3 regions of the Alkalispirillum mobile genome follow, and region 2 is predicted to be linked to each of the others. Evidence: predicted binding sites of a transcription regulator. Region 2 holds the regulator's gene; each other region holds the start of a gene.
What was found. Region 2 encodes sigma-54, which starts transcription at its own class of promoters, with help from an activator protein. Its sites were predicted from a motif close to TGGCANGNTNCNTGCTT; they were not measured.
Positions count from the first base shown of each region.

Region 1: the regulator sigma-54 is predicted to act here: its motif matches at 2,540-2,556, upstream of glnA (glutamate--ammonia ligase).
Region 3: the regulator sigma-54 is predicted to act here: its motif matches at 4,183-4,199, upstream of DFR31_RS04895 (DUF4168 domain-containing protein).

Region 1 covers NZ_RCDA01000006.1:55,134-61,250, forward strand. Annotated here, with positions in the region: gene glyS (glycine--tRNA ligase subunit beta) at 1-1,324, opposite strand, end outside; gene glyQ (glycine--tRNA ligase subunit alpha) at 1,317-2,270, opposite strand; gene glnA (glutamate--ammonia ligase) at 2,607-4,022, shown strand; gene DFR31_RS13895 (hypothetical protein) at 4,097-4,264, shown strand; gene glnL (nitrogen regulation protein NR(II)) at 4,376-5,428, shown strand; gene ntrC (nitrogen regulation protein NR(I)) at 5,425-6,117, shown strand, end outside.
Region 2 covers NZ_RCDA01000008.1:1,679-7,795, reverse strand. Annotated here, with positions in the region: gene DFR31_RS13520 (5-(carboxyamino)imidazole ribonucleotide synthase) at 1-822, shown strand, start outside; gene DFR31_RS13515 (type 1 pili tip component) at 855-1,196, opposite strand; gene DFR31_RS13510 (HPr family phosphocarrier protein) at 1,300-1,605, opposite strand; gene rapZ (RNase adapter RapZ) at 1,653-2,519, opposite strand; gene ptsN (PTS IIA-like nitrogen regulatory protein PtsN) at 2,565-3,035, opposite strand; gene hpf (ribosome hibernation-promoting factor, HPF/YfiA family) at 3,099-3,446, opposite strand; gene DFR31_RS13490 (RNA polymerase factor sigma-54) at 3,470-4,981, opposite strand; gene lptB (LPS export ABC transporter ATP-binding protein) at 5,141-5,866, opposite strand; gene lptA (lipopolysaccharide transport periplasmic protein LptA) at 5,863-6,117, opposite strand, start outside.
Region 3 covers NZ_RCDA01000001.1:1,065,480-1,071,596, reverse strand. Annotated here, with positions in the region: gene DFR31_RS04920 (molybdopterin-containing oxidoreductase family protein) at 1-1,023, shown strand, start outside; gene DFR31_RS04915 (4Fe-4S dicluster domain-containing protein) at 1,020-1,784, shown strand; gene DFR31_RS04910 (formate dehydrogenase subunit gamma) at 1,784-2,509, shown strand; gene DFR31_RS04905 (AEC family transporter) at 2,520-3,449, opposite strand; tRNA gene DFR31_RS04900 (tRNA-Ala) at 3,543-3,618, opposite strand; gene DFR31_RS04895 (DUF4168 domain-containing protein) at 3,721-4,122, opposite strand; gene DFR31_RS04890 (TolC family protein) at 4,298-5,785, opposite strand; gene DFR31_RS04885 (efflux RND transporter permease subunit) at 5,782-6,117, opposite strand, start outside.

The DNA.
Region 1 (6,117 bases), on a different contig from region 2:
CGGCGTACCGGGGCCGGTAGTGCTCCAGAATGGCGTCGGCGACCGCCTTGGGTTCACCGTCATGCCGCGCGTAGTAGCGTCCCATGATGCCCTGGAGCTCCGGGAATTCGCCGACCATTTCGGTGCCCAGGTCGCAACGGGCGAGCCAGGCGGCCCGGGCCACCGGCTCCGGATCCTGACCCATCTCCACGGCCAGCTGCTCCGCCAGGTGTGCCACTCGCCGGGTCTTGTCGTGGAGGGTGCCCAGCTTTTTCTGGAAGATGACGCCCTTCAGGTCTGACAGCCGGTCAGCCAGTGGCCGTTTCCGGTCCTGCTGCCAGAAGAAGTCCGCATCGGCCAGTCGGGGCCGGATCACCCGCTCATTGCCCGCCCGAACCTGCTCGGGATCCCGGCTGTCGATGTTCGCGACCGTGATGAACAGGGGCAGGAGTCGGCCGTCCGCGCCTCGCACAGGGAAGTACTTCTGGTGGCCCTGCATGCTGGAGATGAGGGCCTCTTCCGGCACCTCCAGAAAGCCCGGGTCAAAGCTCCCCAGCATCGGCACCGGCCACTCCACCAGGGCGGTGACCTCATCCAGCAGCTCAGGATCGACCAGCGCCTCGCCCTCTTCTTCCCGGGCCAGGCGCAAAACGCCGTCATGGATGCGTTCCCGGCGCGCCGCGAAGCTCGCCTCGACCCGGCCCTGTTCGCGCAGGGCCTGCGCATAATCGTCGGCGTGGGCCAGTTCGATGGCCTCGGGGGCGTGGAAGCGGTGTCCCCGGGTGCTCCGGCCGGCCGGGATATCCATCAGCGTCGCCGGGACCAGTTCGTCACCCAGCAGGAAAACCACCCAGTGGACCGGACGCACGAAGGTCGCCTGGCCACTCCCCCAGCGCATCCGCTTCGGGATCGGCAGGCGGTTGAGGCTCCCGGCGACGATATCAGGCAGCAACTCCACCGCCGGCTTGCCCTCCTGCGTCCCGCGCCAGGCTAGCCAGGCGCCCTTGGGGGTTTCCAGGCGTTCCAGGGTATCCACTGTGGTGCCACAGGAGCGGGCGAAGCCCTCGGCCGCTTTCGTGGGGTTCCCGTCGTCGTCAAAGGCAACCTTGACCGCCGGACCGCGCCGTTCAATGGCCTTGTCCGCTTGCCGGGTCTGCAGCCCCTCGACCTGCACCGCCAACCGGCGGGGCGCGGCGAAGCTGCGTACCTCGCCATGGCTCAGTTCCGCCTGTTCCAGGCCCTGCAAGATGCCGTCGCGGAACGCCGCCTCCAGTCGCGGCAGGGCCACCGGCGGTAATTCCTCCGTGCCGATCTCTATGAGCAGCGTGCGGGTGGACTCAGCCATTCGCGTTCTCCTTTTGCGGCTCGCGGCAGAGGGGGAACCCCAGCGCCTCGCGGCGGTTGTAGTAAGCCTGGGCCACTGCCCGGGCCATGGTCCGCACCCGCAAGATATAGCCCTGGCGCTCGGTCACGGAAATGGCGTGCCGGGCATCCAGCAGGTTGAAGGTGTGCGAGGCCTTCAGGGTCATCTCGTAGGCCGGCAGCGGCAGGTCCGCCTCAATCAGCCGTTGGCATTCGTGCTCGTGGGTCTCGAAGGCGCGGAACAGCGCCTCTACCGGCGCCTCCTCGAAGTTGTAGGCCGACATCTCCTTCTCGTTCTGCAGGAAGACATCGCCGTAGGTGACCGGACCCTCGGGGCTGTCCGCCCACAACAGGTCGTAAACGCTCTCGACACCCTGCAGGTACATGGCGATGCGCTCCAACCCGTAGGTGATCTCGCCCATCACCGGGTGGCAATCCAGCCCGCCGACCTGCTGGAAGTAGGTAAATTGGGTGATCTCCATCCCGTTCAGCCACACCTCCCAACCCAGTCCCCAGGCGCCCAGTGTCGGGGACTCCCAGTTGTCCTCCACGAAGCGGATGTCGTGGGTCAGGGGGTCAATGCCCAGATAGCGCAGCGAATCGAGGTACTGCTCCTGGATATCCGCCGGCGAGGGCTTGAGCACCACCTGGAACTGATAATAGTGCTGCAGGCGGTTGGGGTTTTCGCCGTAACGCCCGTCAGTGGGGCGACGGGAGGGCTGCACATAGGCCGAATGCCAGGGCTCGGGCCCGATGGCGCGCAGGAAGGTGGCCGGGTGGAAGGTGCCGGCGCCCACTTCCTGGTCCAGCGGCTGTAGCACCACGCAGCCGCGCTCGGCCCAGAACTCCTGCAGGGCCAGGATCAGGCCCTGAAAGGTGCGCACCTGTTCTGCCGTGCTGCCCGCGTTGTTATTCGCACTCAGGGACAAGGTAACCCCCAATCGATTGGCTTGCCTCGGATAAGTCGGTCAGTATACCGGCTTCGCCGTGATCCTTGCAGGCGCCGGTGAGGATGTCACCCGTTGGTGCGCTCTGCTTCAATAAGGGGCCCGGGCGGCGTGGCGCGGGGCAGGCGTCACTGCAAATGCACTGATTTAGTGCGTTTCGGGGTTGCAGACGCATCAATGTGGTGCGTTTATACTGCGGGGCCAAAGGGCGCAGGTACCCTGACCCGCTCTAGAACGCGGTTTTTAAGAACTGGCATGCAACCTGCTTGCACTGGGCTGCATCGAACATTCCGAGCTGATCATACCCGGAGGTACATAATGGCTCGCACCGCTGCTGACGTACTCAAGATGGTCCAGGACGAGGACGTGAAGTTCATCGACCTGCGCTTCACCGACACCCGCGGCAAGGAGCAGCACGTCACCATCCCCGCCCACGAGCTCGACGAGGACATGTTCGAAGACGGGAAGATGTTCGACGGCTCCTCAATCGCCGGCTGGAAGGGCATCAACGAGTCCGACATGATCATGATGCCGGACCCGGAGACCGCGACCCTGGATCCCTTCTTCGATGACCCGACCCTGAACCTGACCTGCGACATCATCGAGCCCAGCACCATGCAGGGCTACGAGAAGGACCCCCGGTCCGTGGCCCGCCGCGCCGAGGCGTATCTGCAGTCTACCGGCCTGGGTGACTCCGCGCTGTTCGGGCCGGAGAACGAGTTCTTCGTGTTCGACGACGTGCGTTGGGGTGCCGACATGAGCGGCTCCTTCTACAAGATCGACTCGGAAGAGGCCGGCTGGAACTCCGAGCGCGTCTACGGCGACGGCAACATGGGCCACCGCCCGAAGGTCAAAGGCGGCTACTTCCCGGTCCCGCCGGTGGACTCCCTGCACGACCTGCGCGCCGCCATGTGTGAGGCGCTGGGCGACCTGGGCCTGACCGTCGAGGTGCACCACCACGAGGTGGCCACCGCCGGTCAGTGTGAGATCGGTGTCGGCCCCAACACCCTGGTGAAGAAGGCCGACGAGATTCAGAAACTGAAGTACGCGGTCCACAACGTGGCCCACGCCTACGGCAAGAGCGCCACCTTCATGCCCAAGCCCCTGGTGGGTGATAACGGCAGCGGCATGCACGTTCACCAGTCGGTCATGAAGGAGGGCAACAACCTGTTCGGTGGCGACAGCTACGGTGGCCTCTCCGAGTTCGCCCTGTATTACGTCGGCGGCATCATCAAGCACGCCCGCGCCATCAATGCCTTCGCCAACGCCAGCACCAACAGCTACAAGCGTCTGGTCAAGGGCTTCGAGGCGCCGGTGCTGCTGGCCTACTCCGCCCGTAACCGGTCCGCCTCCATCCGCGTGCCCTACGTGCCCAACCCCAAGGCCCGCCGGATCGAGGTGCGCTTCCCCGACTCCACTGCCAACCCCTACTTCGCGTTTGCTGCCATGCTGATGGCCGGCCTGGACGGGGTGCAGAACAAGATCCACCCGGGTGAGGCGATGGACAAGGACCTGTACGACCTGCCGCCGGAGGAGGAGCGCGATATCCCCAAGGTTGCCCTCTCCCTCGAGGAGGCGCTGGATGCCCTCGACAAGGACCGCGAGTTCCTGAAGCAGGGCGGTGTGTTCACCGACGAGACCATCGACTCCTACATCGAGCTGAAGCTCGAAGAGGTGCAGCGTCTGAACATGACCACCCACCCGGTGGAGTTCGACCTGTACTACAGCGTCTGATCCGGAACTGATCCGACCGCAGTATCAGGGGGGCTTCGGCCCCCCTTTTTTGTGTCGGTGCACCGGAAAACGACGTGGATGAGCCCGAATTTTCCGGCTACGAGGCCTTGATTGTCGCCAGCCCCGGGGACCAGGCAGCGGCCCGCAATAACCTCGGCAACGTCGAGGTGGAGGTTCAGGTGGAGCCGGAGCAGCAGCAGGGGATCAGTGCCTGCTGGCCCTGCCGACGCGCTATGCACTAAAATAGTGCATAGCGCGTCATCCCTCAGCCCGACCGGGGCCCGCCGGCCCGCTAAAAGCCTGCCTTTCCGGTTCATGGTCTGTCATGGCGCAGCTCTTGCAGGGCTAGCACCATGGATAAGCACACGGACCCAAAGTTCGAACTGTTGGAGCACATCACGACCGCCGTTGTGATGATGGACCGGGATACCCGGGTGCTCTATTTGAACCCGGCAGCGGAGATGCTCTTCCGTGTCAGCCTGCGCCAGGTCTCCGGTCAGCGGCTGCTGAATTTCGCCCCCGCCGCCGAGTTGTTAGACACCCTGGTCCGCGACGTGGTCCACACCGGTCGCACCTACACCCAGCGCGAGCGCCGCCTGCCCGTCAGCAACAATCACCTCATCACCGTCGACTGTACGGTCACGCCCCTGCCCAGGGAGCGGGTCTTGTTGGAACTGGCCGAGATTGATCGCCATTTACGGATTACCCGGGAGCACCACTTGGTGGCCCAGAACCGGGCGATCCGGGAACTGATCCGCGGCCTGGCCCATGAGATCAAGAATCCGCTGGGCGGGCTACGTGGGGCGGCACAGTTGCTGGAGCGCGAACTGGAAGCCGAGGACCTGCACGAATACACCCAGGTCATCATCGACGAGGCCGACCGCCTGCAGGACCTGGTGGATAGCCTGCTCGGCCCCAATGCGGTGCCCCGGCGAGAATCGGTCAACATCCATCAGGTCCTGGAGCGGGTGCGTCAGCTGGCGGTGGCGGAGGCGCCATCGGGCGTGCGGCTGGTGCGGGACTACGACCCCAGTATCCCGCCGGTAACCGCCCAGTTCGACCACCTGGTGCAGGCTTGCCTGAACCTGGTGCGCAATGCCCTGCAGGCGCTTGGCAATGCGGGCGAGATCATCCTGCGGACCCGGACCCAGCGCCAGTTCACCATCGCCGGCCGGAACCACAAGCTGGTGGTGCGCATTGACGTGATGGATACCGGTCCTGGCATACCCCCTGAGCAACTGGAACAGATCTTCTATCCCATGGTGACCACCCGGCCGGAGGGCTCCGGACTGGGCCTGCCCATCGCTCAGACCCTGATCAATCAGCATGGCGGGCTCATCGAATGCAGCTCGGAGGTCGGGCAGACCGTGTTCACCATCTGGTTACCCCTGGAGTCGGAATCATGAAGGAACAGGCATCGGTTTGGGTGGTGGACGACGACCGTTCCATCCGCTGGGTGTTGCAGAAGGCCCTGGAGCGGGCCGGGTTCGAAGTGACTTGTTTTGATTGCGCGGAGCGCGTGCTGCGTGGCCTGTCCCGCAACCAGCCCGACGTGCTGTTGACCGACATCCGGATGCCGGGCGTCAGTGGGCTGGACCTGCTGGCCGAGGTCGGCGAGCGGTGGCCGGGGATGCCGGTGATCGTCATGACCGCACACTCGGATCTGGATGCCGCCGTTGCCTCCTACGAGGGCGGGGCCTTCGAATACCTCCCTAAGCCCTTTGACGTGGACGCCGCGGTGGAACTGGTCACCCGTGCCCGCGAGAGCACCCGGGTGGCGGAGGGGGGCGAGTCGCCGGAGCCGGATGGCGGCCATCCGGAGATTCTGGGTGAGGCGCCGGCGATGCAGGAGGTCTTCCGGGCCATCGGTCGGCTATCCCGCTCCTCGGTCACGGTGCTCATCAACGGTGAGTCCGGCACCGGGAAGGAGCTGGTGGCGCGTGCCCTGCACCGCCACAGCCCGCGCTCGGACGGCCCGTTCATCGCCCTGAACATGGCGGCCATCCCGAAGGACCTGATGGAGTCGGAGCTCTTCGGTCACGAAAAGGGGGCTTTCACCGGGGCGCAGGCCACCCGGCGGGGCCGTTTCGAACAG
Region 2 (6,117 bases):
AAGACCTGGCTGCGGGACCAGGGCTTCCCGGTGGGGGATTTTGCCACCGTGGAGAGCGAGGCCGCACTCGTCGATGCACTGGAGCGGCTGGGGACGCCGGCCGTGCTCAAGACCGCGGGGTTCGGTTACGACGGCAAGGGGCAGGCCCTGATCCGCACCCCCGCGGATGCCGCCGGTGCGTGGCAGGCGATCGGCGGGCAGGCAGCCGTGCTGGAGGCCTTCGTGGACTTCCACATGGAGGTTTCGGTGGTGGCCGCGCGCGGTACGGATGGCAGCTTTGCCCATTACGGCGTCTTCGAGAACCGCCACCGTGATCATATCCTGGACGTGACCCTGCCCGATGCGCCGGTGGGGCCGCAGTTGCGCGAGCAGGCCGAGGACATCGCGAGGGGTATTCTCGAGGCCCTCGGCGTGGTCGGTGTGCTCTGCGTGGAGTTCTTTGTGGCCAGCGATGGCCGCTTGCTGGTCAACGAGCTGGCGCCGCGGCCGCACAACTCCGGGCACCTGACCTTCGACGCCTCGCTCAGCAGCCAGTTCGAGCAGCAGGTGCGGGCGGTGGCCGGGCTGCCGCTGGGGGACACCCGGCTGCTGCGGCCGGCCGCCATGGTCAACCTGCTCGGCGACCTGTGGCAGGACGGCGAACCGGACTGGGCCGCCGCCCTCGCCGACGGCCAGACCAAGCTGCACCTTTACGGCAAGGCGAATGCCAAGCCCGGCCGCAAGATGGGTCACCTGACCGCGTTCGGGGATGATCGCGAGGATGCGGCCCGCCGCGCCCTGGCGGCCCGGGAGCGGCTACGGGGTGGCGGCGGTCATCGCTGACTGACCGCCGCTCCGCTTTCCGGCGCCTGCCGCTACTTCCCGCGTTTGCCGGTCTCGCGTAATTCGTCGAGCTTGCGGCGGGTGAGCGCCTTGAAGCGGGGGGTCAGGCCGGCATCCTCGTAAATGGGGTCGCCCTGCTCATCCTCGGCCACCACCCGCTGCCCCTGCACGTAGGGGAAGGTGGCCTCGAGTTCATCCAGCGCGGTGCCCAGCAGGTCGGTGATCAGGTCCTCCTCGGAGCGGCCGGGGTACATCTCGGCCAGCGCGCCGAGCTTCGCGGCATCCGCAAGGGGCAGGCGCACCCGGTATTCGTAAGGCGTACGCTGCTCGGCGGCGGTCTCTTCCCAAGTCTCGACCAACTGCTTCAGTTGCATAGGCTCCCGGTATCCTCTGATGGTGGCGGTGATTGCGTCGCGGGCTGTGATGATGGCCCCCGTACACCCATATTATGCACCCGGACGGGCGCTGTGGAGGGGGTCAGTGGTCTGAGGGGGTGTCATGGCTCCGCTGCGGGCCGGTGCCCTCACCGAAGCCGTCCGCCACCAAGTCGCGAAGCGCTGTCAGCGCCTCTTCGGCCTGTTCGCCGTCGGCCTCCACCTGGATACGGCTGCCACAGCCGGCCGCCAGCATCATCAGGCCCATCACGCTCTTGCCGTCCACCGTGCGCTCGCCGCGGGTGACCCGGATGGTGCAAGGGTACTCCGAGGCCAGGGCGGAGAAACGGCCGGCGGCACGGGCATGCAGCCCCAGCTTGTTCACGATGTCGAGTTCTTCGCTAGGCACAGTGGTGATTCCGTGGCGCTCCTGGGGGTTGCTCCCGGATTGGCAGCTCAATGGCTTAACTCCCTGTGGCGGACACTGACGGCATCCGTGCCGTTATCGAAACGCCGCGCCAGCTGCTCCGCCAGGTAGACGGACCGGTGCTGGCCGCCCGTGCACCCGATGGCGACGGTGACGTAGCTGCGTGCCTCCTTGCGGAAGGCGGGCAGCCAGGTGCTGACCAGTTCCTCGATCTGTTGCATTAGCCGCCCCACCTCCGGCTGCGCCTCCAGGTAGCTCTGCACCGGTGCGTCCTGCCCGGTGAACGGACGCAACCTGGGCTCCCAGTGCGGGTTGGGCAGGCAGCGGGCGTCGAACACGTAGTCGGCATCGGACGGGATGCCGTGCTTGTAGCCGAAGGACTGGAAGAGCAGCGAGAGCCGGCCGGGTTGGTGCTCCACCCGCTCGCGGATCAGGTCGCGCAGCTGGTGGACGTTGGTGTCGCTGGTGTCCAGTGTCAGGTCGGCGCGGGCACGCAGCGGTGCCAGCAGGGTCTCTTCCCGGGCGATGGCATCGGCGAGCGTGGCATCGTCGCCGCTGAGGGGGTGGCGGCGGCGGGTCTCGCTAAAGCGGGTGATGAGGGTCTCGTGGTTGGCGAACAGGAACAACACCTCGCTGTTCAGCCCCAGACCGCCCAGTTCGTCGAGTATCTCCGGGATGCGGGCCAGGTCCTCCGGCCGGTTGCGGGCGTCGATGCCCACCGCGTAGCGGCCGCTGGCCCCCTGGCAGCTGTCGTTGACGTGGCGGGCGAAAGCGCTGAGCAGACCGACGGGCAGGTTGTCGATGCAATACCAGCCCTGATCCTCGAGCGTGTGCAGCGCCACACTCTTTCCGGACCCGGACAGGCCGCTGATGATGATCAACCTGAGGTTCTGCATGGATGTCGGTGCTCCGCCTTCTGGCGGCCGCCGTGTCGGTGGCCGCTACCCTGCCGTCTCACTACCCTGCCACTCGGCCAGCAGCTGGTGGAGCCGCTCCGGTTCCCCGGTGGCCCGCAACCGCTCGCACAGGCGGCTGTCACTGAACATCTCGGCCAGGTCGGCCAGGATCTGGAGGTGCTCGTCCGTGAAGTGCTCCGGCACCACCAGGGCAAACAGCAGGTCCACCGGTTCGCGGTCAAAGGCGTCGAAGTCGACGCCTTCGCCCAGGCGGATGAGCGCCCCCCGGGCCTGCTCTATGCCCTCCATGCGGGCGTGGGGCAGCGCCACGCCATGGCCCAGGCCAGTGCTGCCCAGGCGCTCACGCGCCACCAGGCGGTCGAAGACCTGGGGGGCGGCCAGGGTGGTGTCGTCCGTGGTCAGCAGGTCGCTGAGCTGTTCCAGCACGCGTTTCTTGCTGCTGACCTCGGCTTCGCAACGGATTCGGTCCGGCGTGATGAGTTCGGCGATTTTCATGATGATGTTCAGCCCAGGGCGGCCGGGGCCGGCAGGACGCCGGCCGCCAGTGGTTTGCTGTGGCTATTCTGCGTCTACGTCCGCGGCCCCTGCACTTGCCTTCTGCGCAGCGCCCTCCCTGCGGTGGTGGTCGGTCACCTTCTCCTTGTGCTTGACCAGTTGCCGGTCGAGCTTGTCCACCATGCCGTCAATGGCGGCGTACATGTCTTCGTTGGTGGTCTCGGCGTGCAGCCGGTTGCCGCTGATCAGCAGGTTGGCTTCCGCCTTCTGGCGAAGCTTTTCCACGGAGAGGATGACGTGGCTGTCCACCAGGTTGTCAAAGTGGCGCTCCAGGCGCTTGAACTTGTCGTGGACATAGTCCTTGAGAGCGTCCGTGACTTCCACATGGTGGCCGGTTATCTGTATTTGCATGCCGCCTCCTTCAACGTTGCGGTTCAGGCCAGTCGCTTGCGCTCGGATGACGAGGCGATGGCCATGGCCTCACGATACTTGGCTACGGTCCGTCTTGCCACGTTTATGCCTTCTTCCTGAAGGATATTTGCAATGCGACTGTCACTGAGTGGCTTGGCCGGGTTCTCGTCGGCGACCAGTCGCCGGATACGGGCGCGGATGGCGGTGGCCGAGCACTCGCCGCCATCCACGGTCTGCACGTGGCTGGAGAAGAAGTACTTGAACTCCAGCGTGCCCCGCGGGGTGTGCATGTACTTGCGGGTGGTGATCCGGGAAATGGTGGATTCGTGCATGTCCACCGCCTCGGCCACCTCGCGCAGGACCAGCGGCTGCATGGCCTCCTCGCCGTGGTCGAAGTAGCCCTGCTGGCGCTCGACGATGCAACGGGCCACTTTCAGCAGAGTGTCGTTGCGGCTGCGAAGGCTCTTGATGAACCAGCGCGCCTCCTGCAGGTGGTTGCGCAGGGTGGTGTTGTCGCTGCTGTTGTCGGCGCGCTTGATCAGGCTGGCGTAGTAGCTGTTGACCCGCAGCCGCGGGGCCGTGTCGGGGTTGAGCTCCACCTGCCAGCGGCCGTGAATGCGGCGCACCACCACGTCCGGGACCACGTACTGGGTCTCGTCGTCGCTGATCTGGGAGCCGGGCCGCGGGTCCAGGGTCTGGACCAGGGCCAGCACCTCGCGCAGTTGCTCCTGGTTGAGCTTCATGCGCCGGCACAGCTGGGCGTACTGGCGCTGCACCAGCATGTCCAGGTACTGGTCCACCAGCGTGCGGGCCTCGGTGAGCAGCGGGGTGTCGGGCGGCAGCTGCTCAAGCTGGATGAGCAGCGCTTCACGCGGGTCGCGTGCCGCCACGCCTACCGGGTCGAAGTGCTGGATGCGGCGCAGGACCGCCTCGACCTCCTCGGGCTCCACCTCCCACTCGGCGGGCAGGGCGGAGATCAGTTCTTCGATGTCGGCACCCAGATACCCGTCGTCGCGCACCGAGTCGATGATGACCTGGGCGATGACGGCGTCCTGCTCGGTAAAGGGGGTGAGCTCAGCCTGCCAGGTGAGGTGCTCGTGGAGGCTTTCACCGCCACCGGAGCGGTTGGCCCAGGGGTCGCGGTCCTCATCCTCGCTGTCGGGCTGGCTCCAGGGGGTGCTGCCGTCGTAGATCTCGTCCCAGCTGGAGTCGAGCGGAAGGTCGTCAGGGATGTCGTCCTGCTGGCTGGCGGCGGGCTCCTCGGCGGCGGGGGCTTCGGCATCGCTCTGCTCTTCGCCGCTCGTGTCCTCGCCCGGCTCGTCGGCGGTGTTCTGGTCAGCTTCGTCCGCCTCCGACCGCTGCTCGTCCTCCAATTGCTCGTCCTCGGCCATTTCCAGCATGACGTTGGACTCTAGCTGCTGCTGGATCTCCATTTGCAGATCCAGGGTGGAGAGCTGCAACAGGCGGATGGCCTGCTGCAGCTGGGGTGTCATGGTGAGTTGCTGGCCGAGCTTGAGTTGCAGCGACTGCTTCATGACCGATCCCAACGGGCCCGGGGGCCGTTCTGATTGATCGTGATGTGGGTGAGCTTTGTTTTCATGTATGTCGTGGCACGCACCGCTTTGATAATCCCATGCTAGCCCATTGCCGGGCCGGGTATCTGCCTGTACTCCCAGTTTACCGCGGAAAGGGGGTCAAAGCCGAAAATGCTCCCCCAGGTAGACCTCGCGGACGGCCTGGTTGGCCAGAACCTCGTCGGCACTGCCGCGGGCAATGACCCGGCCCTGGCTGAGGATGTAGGCCCGCTCCACGATACCCAGGGTTTCCCGCACGTTGTGGTCGGTGATCAGCACGCCGATCCCGCGCTCGGTGAGCTGGCGGATGATGTGCTGGATATCCACCACAGAGATGGGGTCAACGCCGGCGAAGGGCTCGTCCAGCAGGATGAACTGCGGGTCGGCGGCCAGCGCCCGGGCGATCTCCACCCGCCGCCGCTCCCCGCCCGAGAGGCTGATGCCATTCTGGTTGGCCAGATGCGGCACGTGGAACTCGTCCAGCAGGGCCTGGAGTCGCTCCTCGCGGCCCTTGCGACTCAGCTCGGGGCGTGTCTCCAGGATGGACATGATGTTCTGGGCCACGGTCATCTTGCGGAACACCGAGGCCTCCTGCGGCAGGTAGCCGACGCCCTTGCGGGCCCGGGCATGCATGGGCAGGGCGGTGATGTCCTCGCCGTTGAGCAGGATCTGGCCACCGTCGGCGCGCACCAGCCCCACCACCATGTAGAAGCAGGTGGTCTTGCCCGCGCCGTTGGGGCCGAGCAGGCCGACGATCTCGCCGGCGTTCACCGTCAGCGAGGCCTCCTCCACCACGGTGCGGCGGCGGTAGCGCTTGACCAGGGACCGGGCTTCCAGACGACTCATGGGTCGTCGGTCTCCTCGGCCGGGAAGAAGATGGTGCGCGTGCGCCGGTCCTCGCGGCCCTCCGCCTGTGCCTCCTGGGTCTCCAGGTTGACCCGGATCTCCTCGCCGGACATGCGGTTTTCCCGTTGCCACAGCTCTGCGCCCTGCAGCAGGTAAATCCGCTGCGGGCCGCGGCTGTAGTACTCCATCCGCGGGGCCTCGGCGTGCACTTTGTCGGTCTGGTCCTCCGGCAGTTGCTCGTAGGTGGCGGG
Region 3 (6,117 bases), on a different contig from region 2:
GCCTGGGGCGATGACCGGGGGCTGGCCAACCAGCTCTGGCGCGTCATGGCGACCGAGGAGCCCTATCCCATCAAGGCCTTCATCGCCGCTGGCGGCAACGGCTTCCTCAGCGGGCCCGATTACGAGCTGGTCCACAAGGCGATTGAGAACCTGGAGTTCTTCGTGGCCTGCGACGTGATGCCCAACGAGATGAACAGGTACGCGGACATCCTGCTGCCGGAGGCCAGTTACCTGGAGCGCTACGACGACCTGCAGACCGGCGGTCAGCGCGAGGGCTACGTCGCCCTGCGCAGCCCCGCCATGGAGCCGCTGCACGAGAGCCGGGATGCCTGGACCATCTGCAAGCAGATCGCCGAGCGGCTGGACCTGGGGCAGTACTTCCCCCACGAATCGGTGGCGGATCTGGTGGACGAGCGCCTGCGCAAGGTGGGCCTCAGCCGCGAGGAACTGGAGCGCAAGGGTGTGGCCAAGATACCGGCCGACCCGGCGGTCAACTTCCCCCGGGAACATGGCCGGCGCTCCGAGTTCCCCACCCCCAGCGGCAAGCTGGAGCTGGTGCCCAGCCGCCTCAAGGCGATGGGCTACGAGGAGGCCCTCGACTACCGCCCGCAGGTGGCGCGTGAGCCCGACGAGTTTCACCTGGCCTTCGGCCGCACCGGCGTGCATACCCACACCCGCACCCAGAACAACCCCTGGCTGACCGAGTTCATGGCCGAGAACCGTCTCTGGGTCCACCCCGATGCCGCAGCCGAGCGGGGCATCGAGGACGGTGACCCCCTGCGCGTCACCGACCGCAAGGGCCGTAGCGAGACCCTGCGCGCGAAGGTGACCCGGCGCATCCGCAAGGACACGGTCTTCATGGTGCACGGCTTCGGCGGCTTCGACCCGCGCCGCCAGCAGGCCTACGGGCGGGGCGGTGCGACATCCAACCTGGTTTCCAACGACGTGGACCCCTACCTCGGGTCGGCCGCCCTCGACCGGGGGCTGGTCCGGGTGGAGAAAGCGAGCGGGGGTGAGGCATGAGCGAGAAACGGTACGTAATGCTGGCGGACGTTACCCGCTGCATCAACTGCAAGGCCTGCGTGGTGGCCTGCCGCGCCGAGTGGGATACCCCGCTGGGCCATTCCCGCGACTGGGTGGCCGAGGTGGAGGACACCGACGACAACGGCATGCCGGTGCTGGACTTCTTCCCCGGCCGCTGTCAGCACTGCGAAAACGCCCCCTGTGTCAGCGCCTGCCCCACGGGCGCGGCCTGGCAGCGGGACGACGGCATCGTGCTGGTGGACGACCCGCTCTGCTCCGGTTGCGAGCTCTGCGTGCCCGCCTGCCCCTACGATGCCCGCTGGCTCAACCCGGAGACCGGCACGATCAGCAAGTGCACTTTCTGCCAGCCCCGGGTGGACGAGGGGCTGCAGCCGGCCTGCGTGGAGACCTGCGTGGGTGGTGCACTGCACTTCGGCGATGCCAACGACCCGGACTCCGAGGTCAGCAAGCTGCTGGCGGAGAAGGAGTGGGTGCAGCTGACCACCGAGGCGGTGCCCGCCTCCACCAACCACTACTACTACACCGGCGGCAAGCCGCTGCCCAAAGAGGTGCTGCCCCGACCGGTGCAGCAGTCGATCCAGGAAAAGGCGATCAGCGACGTGGTCAACCCCACCGCGAAGATCGGTCTGGGGGCCATGGTGGCCACCTTTGCCGGCGCGGGGCTCAAGAAGCTGATCGACCGGCGCAACGAGCTGAGCGGTGATGAGCGTCCGGCAGAGCACGGGCGGGAGGAGCAGTGATGGCAGAGGCAGAGAAGATCAAGGTCCGCGACCGCTGGACCATCCGGCTGCACTGGTTCAACGCCCTTTGCTGGGCGCTGCTGGTGCCCACCGGCCTGGGTATTATCAGCGGCGAGAGTCTCCGCCTGGCCCCCGCCTGGTGGCCGCAGTTCCTGCAGACCCTGTTCGGTGGCAACCAGAACCTCATCCTCTTCCACGTGGTGCTGGGCGTGGTCTGGATGGTGGGTATCGGGCTGTTCATCCTGCTGCGCTGGCGCAGCGTGGTGGTGCCCTTCCTGCGCAACGTGATGGTGCTGACCCCCGGCGCGCTCTGGCGTGACCTGCGCACCCTGGTCATCACCATGGCGCGGCTTTTCGGCCTGATGAAGCGCGTGCCCATCCCGCCGCAGGGGCGGTACAACGGCGCCCAGCGGCTGCTGGGCACCATGATCGTGTTCGCCTCGCTGGCCATCGCCTTCAGCGGGTTGTACCTCTACTTCGGGCCGATGGTCTTCCACTTCCCGGACAGCGCCCTGTACGGCGCGGCGTTCCGCTGGGCGCTGGTGGTGCACGCCGCCGCGGTGTTCCTGGTGCTGATCGGGCTGGTGCCGCACATCTACTTTGCGATCGTCGAGGAGCGGGAGTCGCTGGAGACCATGAAGAGCGGCTACGCCGAGGTGGACTTCATCAAGCACCATAACCCGCTCTGGTACGAGGAGCTGAAGCGCGAGGGCAAACTGCGTTGAGCGAGCGTCCCTAAAGCAGCAGGGAGAGCGCCACCGACACGGTCAGTATGGACAGCACCGTGGAGACCAGGATGGCCGTGGAGGTGGGGCCCGCGTGGATCCCGTAGCGCTGGGCCAGCACGTAGACGTTGGCGGCCACCGGCAGGGTGGCCAGGATGATCAGCGCGGTCTGCAGCGGCCCGTCCAGCCCGAGCAGCGTGGTGGCGCCCCAGATCAGCGGCGGGTGCACCAGCAGCTTGATGGCCACCAGCAGCAGCGTCTCGCTGTTGGCCGAGCGCACCGACTGCTGCGCCAGGGTGATGCCCAGCGCAAAGAGGGCCGTCGGCCCGGCGGAGGCGCCCAGCAGCTCCAGGTAGCGCACCGCCGGCGCCGGCAGGTTGATGGACAGCAATGCCAGCGTGACGCCGACGACGCTGGCAATAATCAGTGGGTTGCGCGCCACCCCCAGTGAGGCGGTACGCACCGCCCGCCAGAAGCCCTTGCCCTGGTCCTTCTCCAGTTCGATGATCACCGTGGCCACGCCGATCATGATGGCGCTGTCGACGATGATCACCACCATGGCTGCCGGCAGCACGTGGGCCCCCATTGCGGTGACCACCAGCGGTAGCCCGACAAAACCCACGTTGCCGAAGGTGGCGGTCAGTGCCTGGATGGCGCGGGTGCCGGCACCGCGGCCGTACAGCGCCTTTATCCCCAGCCAGGTAGCAAAGAAGAGCACGAACGCGGGCAGCAGCCAGGAGAGGAACAGCGCCGGGCGCAGGATGTCGGCGGCGTCCATCTCCGCCGTGCCGCTGAGCAGCAGGGCGGGCAGGGCGAAGTAGAAGACGAAGGTGTTCAGCAGGCGGGTGTTCTCGCCGGCCAGCAGCCGGGTGCGGGCGGCGGCCATGCCGGTGAAGATCAGGGCGAAGAAGGGCAGGGCAACGGCGAGGACGACATCCATGGTGGCCTGGTCTCAAACGAAAAAAGGCCGCCTGGCGGGGCGGCCCTTTGGGGGCAGGCCCGGCCTGAATCAGGCGGCCTGCCGGGTGGTGTCTGGTGGAGCCGAGGGGAGTCGAACCCCTGACCTCAGCAGTGCGATTGCTGCGCTCTCCCAACTGAGCTACGGCCCCGAAACAACGCGTATCCTAGCACCGCCGTTGGCAAGAATAAAGAGCCCGGCCCCGGACAGTCCCGGAGCCGGGCTCGATTCCCCATGAAGAAGCGCCTCCGGGTCAGCCGCGCTCGGCGGCCACGGCGTTGGCCCGGTCCATCAATTCACTGCGCTCCTGCAGCAGGTAACCGATCTCGCGATAAGTGTGAACATCCAGCCCGGTATCCTCAACCGCGGTGGTCATGGCCTCGCGGGCCTCTTCCTGCAGGGCCAGGGCGTCCTCGCCCTCCGCCTCGCGGATCTGGTCCGCGTAATCCTCACGGACGTTCTGGATGGCCTCGGCGGCCTCCAGGAAGTTGCCGAGCTGCTCATCCTCCACCTCGTCGGCGCTCAGTTCCGCCTCGCTGGCCACCTCGCTCTCGTACAGGTCCTTGTCGTTGGCGGCCCACGCCACGCCGGCCGGGGCCAGGGCCAGGCCGAGGGAGACGAGGAATGCCGGAATGTGGCGGGTGGTTACTCGCATGGTGCACCTCCGCTAGAAGTGTTCGGTCGGCTCACCACCGGGTGTGCCGTGTGCGTACCGTTGCAGGGGTGATGCCAAACAGTGATGTCTTTAAAAACAGTGCCTTACGAGACATACGGGGCAGGCGCGCCTGTGCCCTTGCGGCACATGTGCGTGCGGGTCGCGCTCAGGGGCTTCAATATCCCCGGGCCTGGATGCCGCGCCGCTCCAGCAGTGAGCCGTCCAGCCGGTAGAGGTCGACCAGCGCCTGGCGGTAGCCTATCTGAGCGGCCTGCTGGTCCACCTGGGCCTGCAACAGATCGCGCTGCGCCTGCGAGAGGGCGAAGGCGGTGGTCTGGCCCACCTCGAAGCGCGCCTCCTCGGCGCGTAGCCTCTCCTCCTGGGCGGCCCGGGTGGCGGCGGTGGCTTCGATCTGGGCCTGGCTGCGCGCCACCTCCAGCCACGCGCTCTGTACATCCACCTGCACCAGCCGGGTCAGGTTGTCGATGCCAAGCAGGGCCTGCTCCCGCTGCAGCCCGGCCTGGCGGTGCTCCGCCTGACCGGCGCGGCGCCCCAGCGGCTGTTCCACCCGGAGGCCCACAACGGCGTCGTAGCTTCGGCCATCCAGCTCTTCCACGGCGGAGCCAAAGCTGTCGGCATAGCCGCTCTTGCCCAGGGTGACGAACAGGTCCAGCCGCGGAAGGAGCCCGTTGCGGGTGCGAACCAGTTCCAGTTCGTTGCGCTGCAGCAGCAGCCGGGCCTCGCGCAGTTCCGCCCGGTGCTCCAGGGCCAGCAGCAGGTGGGTGGCCACCGGGTCCGGCTCCGCGTCCTCGGGCAGGGTGGGCGCGGTCTCCGGGGTCAGCTCAGGTGCCTCGCCGGGGGCGTAATCGGTACCGGTCAGTTGCAGCAGCTCCAGGCGCGCCACGTCGCGGCGGTTGCGGGCATCGATCAGCTCCTGTCGGCGCAGGGCGGCCTCCGCCTCCAGCGGGGCCAGCTCGGTCTCCGAAAGGTCCCCGAGCCGGACACGTTCCTCGGTGCGCTCGATCTGCTCCTCGGCCAGGGCCAGCGAGGCCTCGAACAGCTCAATCTCCCGCTCAGCCTGTACCAGGTCCCAGTAGGTGGTTTCCACGTCCGCCACCAGGGCCTCGGTGAAACCGCGCAGCTCGTACTCCGAGCGCAGCGTGTCCAGCTCTGCCTGCTGGATGCGAACCAGGTTGACAGCGCGCCCGCTGCCCCGGAGCAACGGCTGGTTGAGCGTAAGGTTGAGCCGGGAGCGGTGCAGGGCGCTGCTGTCGGCGGCGCCGGGCGCGTCGCTCTCGCTCAGTCGGCGGTCCTGGGTGACGCCCAGCTCCACCTCGGTGCCCGGGGCGAACTGCTGGCGGATGCCGGCTTGAACGTCCTCGCGCTCAGTCTCCACGGCGAAGCGGTCGCCGAGCCGGTCGTCCAGCCGGTCTTCCCGGTCACGGCGCACGCGCAGTTCGGCAAAGATCTCCGGATCAAAGACCGCCCGCTCGATCTCCTGAAAGGTGGCGGCGATCTCCGGTTCCAGGCGCTCGGAGCGCAGGGCCGCGTTGGACTCCAGCGCCCGCAGCACCGCCTCCTCCAGGGTGAGGGACTCCGCCTGGACACCACCGCTGGCCAGCAGTGCGGCCAATCCGATCAGCAGGCCATTCATCCGGGTCATGTCGCGCGTTTCCTTACCGGGTGGAAGAGGGTGTAGACCACCGGGATCAGCAGCAGGGTGATCACCGTGGCGCTGGTCAGGCCGCCGAGCACCGCCCGGGCCATGGGGGCCTGGGCCTCGGCACCCTCGCCCCAACCCAGGGCCAGGGGCAGCAGGGCGAGCATGGTGGTGGCCGAGGTCATCAGCACCGGACGCAGCCGGCGCCGGCCCGCCTGCAGTGCGGCAGCCCGTGGCGGCAGGCCGGCGCGCCGGTAGCGGGTGGCGCGGTCCACGATCAGGATGCCGTTGTTGACCACAATGCCGGCCAGCAGGATGGTGCCGATAAAGGACTG